Regions from separate parts of the Streptomonospora nanhaiensis genome, predicted to be linked through region 1. Evidence: riboswitches for the same ligand, from Rfam matches in the RefSeq annotation. Region 1 holds a riboswitch; the other holds the start of a gene.

Region 1 (2,381 bases):
GCTCGGCGGTGGTGCCCAGGCCGATGCTGGCGCGCACCGCGCTGCCGTGGCCCTCGGGCAGCAGGTGGCGGGTCAGCGGGTGGGCGCAGAAGAGGCCGTCGCGCACGCCGATGCCGTACTCGGCCGACAGCGCGGCGGCCACGACGTCGGCGGGCAGGGAGTCCACCACGAACGAGGAGATGCCCACGCGCGGATGGTCGGCGGCCCACAGGCGCAGCTCCGTGACGCCGGGGACGGCGGCCAGGCCGGTGCGCAGCCGGCGCAGCAGCTCCTGCTCGCGCGCGTGCAGCCGGTCCTGCCCGGCGGCGGCCAGGGTGTCGCAGGCGGCCGCCAGCGCCACCGCGCCCAGCACGTTGGGGCTGCCCGCCTCGTGCCGCGCGGGCAGGTCGTTCCAGCGCACGTCGGTGTCGGTGACGGCGGCCGTGGCGCCGCCCCCGGCGAGGTAGGGCGCGGCGGCGCGCAGCCAGTCGGTGCGCCCGGCGAGCACGCCGGCGCCGAAGGGCGCGTAGAGCTTGTGCGCGGAGAAGGCGACGTAGTCGGCGCCGGAGCGGCTGAGGCTGAACGCCTGGTGCGGCACCAGCTGCGCGGCGTCCACGCAGAGGCGGGCGCCCTCCTCGTGTGCGACCTCGGCGAGTTCGGCCACGGGCCACACCTCGCCGGTGACGTTGGAGGCGGCCGTCACGCACAGCAGGCGCGGGCCCTCGGGCGCCGCGCGCAGCGCGGCGCGGGCGGCCGCGGCAGCGGCCTGGGGAGTGGGCGGCAGCGGCAGCCGGGCGACCGACCCGGCGCGGCTGCCCCGGTGCTGCCAGGGCAGCAGGGAGGCGTGGTGCTCGGCGGCGAAGACCACCACCGCGCAGCCTTCGGGCAGGGCGCGGGCGAGCAGGTTGAGCGCGTCGGTGGTGCCGCGCACGAACACGACGGCGTCGCTGCCGCGCGCGCCGACGAAGCGGGCGACCGAGGCGCGCGCGGCCTCGTAGGCGCGGGTGGTGACCTGGGAGTGCAGTCCGGCGCCCCGGTGCACGCTGGCGTAGGTGGGCAGCGCGGCGGCGACGGCGTCGCTCACCGCGGCCAGGCACGGCGCGCTGGCGGCGTGGTCGAGGTTGGCGTACTCGGCGTGCCCTCCGGTGGCCAGTTCGACGCGGGCGCCGGCGCCGACCACGGCGGGCACCGCACAGGAGCCGGCGGGCGCGGCGGGCGGTTCGTGGGCCGCCGGAGCAAACGGCGCGGGCTGCGCGGCGCCGGGGCGGGCGGGAGCGGCGGCAGTGGTAGTCACAGTGGCACCTCCAGGGGCCGTCAGGGACCCCTGGAGTACGCGCCGCCCCGCTGCCGTCGCGGTGGCCGCGCGCGTGGAACCTCGGGGGTCCGCGCTTGCCTGACACGGTCGAGATGGTCGTGTCCTGACCTGGTCCTCACCCGGGGCACCCCACCGCGGAAGGAGGGTTGCCGGCCAGCTAGCCGGGGCTTGACGCTGGCACTCATGACCTGCCCCCGACTATAGCCCACGGCCCCGCGGCGGCCGCAACCCGGTTCCCGGGCCGCCGCGGCGCCGACAGGGCCGTCGCCGGTTGTTGACAGGCGGCGGCGGGGTTCGGCGATACTGAGTGCCGTCTGCCCTCCCGCTGAGGGCGCCCGGCGTCCCCCGGTCGCCCCGCCAGGCGTGAGACTCCAGCACCCCCGGAGTTTCCGCGTGCCCAACGGAGGGAGCACCGTGCCCGCACCCGAGCGGATCCGCCCGCTGCTGGAGGACCCCGACGTCGTCCTCGTCTCGGGCTACGCCCGCCTGCCCGACGCCGTGGCGAGCCACTCGCAGTACGAGCGCCTGGGCGTGGTCCTCGCCGTGAACCTGGCCGACGGCCGGATCGTCGCCGCCGACACCACGCTGCTCACCGACCTCGCCAAGGAGTTCTTCCGCGCGCTCGTCGAGGGCCTGTCGGTCACCGAGGACATCACCGAGATCGCCGAGCGCGTCCAGCGCCGCTACGCGGGCCAGTCCGGGGGCGCGCTCACCACGGCGCTGCGCCGCTGCCTGGAGACGTTCCACCAGGTGCGGGCGGCACGCGCGGCCGAGGCCGCCGAACCCGCCGCACCGCGCCGCACGGGCCCGGCGCGCGGGTGAGCACGGCGCCGGCGCGGGAGGCGGGCGGCCCGCCACGCGGCCGCCCGAGGGCAGCGGCGAAGGGAGCGCGGAGGACATGACGGACGAGACGGCGGGCACCGGGGCGGGCGCGGCCCCCGCCCCCTCCCCCGGCGGCGCGGACGGCGCCGCACCGCCCGGCCGGCCGCTGGCCGGAGTGCGGGTGGCCGACCTCTCGCGGGTCCTGGCCGGCCCCTACGCCACCATGCTGCTGGCCGACCTGGGCGCCGACGTGGTCAAGATCGAG
Region 2 (2,381 bases), 2.2 Mb from region 1:
AGCCCAGGTGGTCGGCGCCGAGCATGCCCTCCAGCAGTTCCCGGCCGATCTCGGCGGGCAGCATGCGGAAGTACTCCGGCGGCGCCCACGGGGTGTGGGAGAAGTGGGTGATGCGCAGGTCGGGGCGGCGGCCGCGCAGCATGCGCGGCACCAGCGCCAGGTGGTAGTCCTGCACGGCCACGCGGGCGTTGTCGGCCGATCCGGTCAGCAGGGCCTCGGCGAACGCGCTGTTGTAGTCGCGGTAGCCCTCCCACTCGCGGCGGAAGGCGGCGTCGAACCGCGGCTTGTTGGGGGTGTCGTAGAGCATGTGGTGCACGAACCACAGCGTGGAGTTGGCGACGCGCGTGTAGGCGTCGGTGAACGTGTCGGCCGGGATGTCGAGCATGCGCACGCGCATGCCGCCCAGGTCGAAGCCGGCGAGGTCCAGCCGCGCGCCGGGGGCCGCGGCCGCCGCCTTGCGGTCGGCCTCCGACAGCGCCGCGCACACCCACAGGGTGTCGCTGGTGGCCGCCACGGAGCTGAGCCCCGATACCAGGCCGCCGCCTCCGCGCCGGTAGTCGAGGGAGCCGTCCTCGTTGATCGAGAAGGACACCGGTCCCCTGTTGGAAGCAACAAGGATCTGCGCCTTGTCCACCTGATCGCCCACCTCTCACCTGGTCACCCGGTCATTGCGCCGATGTTTCGTGCGGCTACACCGATTTGACTACACGGGCAGCCGTCGGCAACAGGGTTCGTTAACGGAAGGTGTCATAGGTCTCGCCTTTAGCGGACGCGCGCAAACACGAGCGGGAGCCGGTCCGGGCTCGCGTGTGCCCGGTTGGGCGGCCCGATCCGGGCGCGGGCGCAGGTCCGGCGGGACCGCCCGGCCGGCCCGCCGCGCGGGTGTTACCCGGATCACCCTCGATGGCAAAGCGGACGAACCGTGGGTTACAGTGTCCCTCGGATCCGGCTGTATTCCGAGCTGGGACCGCACAATTTCACATTGCTCATCCAGAGGGGTGGAGGGACCGGCCCTGCGAAGCCCCGGCAACCATCTCGGTGTGCGTTGCTCGCGATCCCCGCGAGGCGGCCGAGGCAGGTGCCAACTCCGGCCTGGACCAAAGCGGTCATCAGGAAAGATGAGGGGAGACGCCTCGCAATGGCGACCACCGCCGCCCAACCGGCCACCGCTGCCGCCACCCGCCCCTTCGGCTCCGCCGCCGCGCTCTCGTGCCGCGAGTGCGGCCAGCGCTACGACCTCGCCCCGCGTTTCGCCTGCGAGTTCTGTTTCGGGCCGCTGGAGGTGGCCTACGACTTCGGCGACATCTCGCGCGAGGCCATCGAGCGCGGCCCCAAGAACATCTGGCGCTACGCCGCCCTGCTGCCGGTGCCGGACAACGTGGCCGAGCTGCCGAACATGAACCCCGGCCTGACCCCGCTGGTGCGGGCCGACCGGCTGGCCGCCGAGCTGGGCATGCGGGCGCTGCACGTCAAGGACGACTCCGGCAACCCCACCCACTCCTTCAAGGACCGGGTGGTGGCCATGGCCGTCGAGGCCGCCCGCACCTTCGGCTTCCGCACGCTGTCCTGCTCCTCCACCGGCAACCTCGCCGGCGCGGTGGGCGCCGCCGCCGCGCGCGCCGGGTTCCGCTCCTGCGTGTTCATCCCCGCGGGCCTGGAGGAGGGCAAGGTCGTCATGGCGGCCGTCTACGGCGGCCAGGTGGTGGCCATCGACGGCACCTACGACGACGTCAACCGCTTCTGCTCGGAGCTGATCGGCGACCCCGCCGGCGAGGACTGGGGGTTCGTCAACGTCAACCTGCGCCCCTACTACGCCGAGGGCTCCAAGACCCTGGCCTACGAGATCGCCGAGCAGCTGGGCTGGCGGCTGCCCGAGCAGATCGTCATCCCGATCGCCTCGGGCTCCCAGCTCACCAAGATCGACAAGGGCTTCCGCGAGCTGGTCGCGCTCGGCCTGGTCGAGGACCGCCCCTACAAGGTGTTCGGCGCCCAGGCCACCGGGTGCTCGCCGGTGGCGCGGGCGTTCGAGGCCGGCCACGACGTCATCCAGCCGGTCAAGCCCGACACCATCGCCAAGTCCCTGGCCATCGGCAACCCGGCAGACGGCCCCTACGTGCTCGACATCTGCCGCCGCACCGGCGGCGCGGTGGCGCACGTGGACGACGCCGCGGTGGTCGACTCCATCGCGCTGCTGGCCCGCACCGAGGGCGTGTTCGCCGAGACCGCCGGGGGTGTCACCACCGGCGTGCTGCGCAAGCTGCTGGCCGAGGGCGCGCTGGACCCCCAGGCCGAGACCGTGGTGCTCAACACCGGCGACGGCCTGAAGACCCTCAACGCGGTCGAGGCCGGGGTCACCGCCACCATCAAGCCGTCGCTGGACG

The links. A riboswitch is a leader RNA that binds a small molecule or an ion and turns the genes downstream of it on or off. The one in region 1 is predicted to bind S-adenosylmethionine.
Region 2: linked by a shared signal. The riboswitch ahead of thrC (threonine synthase) and the one ahead of HNR12_RS05700 (aminotransferase class V-fold PLP-dependent enzyme) in region 1 are both predicted to bind S-adenosylmethionine.

The regions. Positions count from the first base shown of each region.
Region 1 covers NZ_JACCFO010000001.1:1,315,972-1,318,352, forward strand. The annotation lists gene HNR12_RS05700 (aminotransferase class V-fold PLP-dependent enzyme) at 1-1,168, opposite strand, end outside; SAM riboswitch class IV at 1,360-1,483, opposite strand; gene HNR12_RS05705 (DUF3870 domain-containing protein) at 1,709-2,116, shown strand; gene HNR12_RS05710 (CaiB/BaiF CoA transferase family protein) at 2,193-2,381, shown strand, end outside.
Region 2 covers NZ_JACCFO010000001.1:3,485,784-3,488,164, reverse strand. The annotation lists gene HNR12_RS15125 (alpha,alpha-trehalose-phosphate synthase (UDP-forming)) at 1-634, opposite strand, end outside; SAM riboswitch class I at 984-1,125, shown strand; gene thrC (threonine synthase) at 1,139-2,381, shown strand, end outside.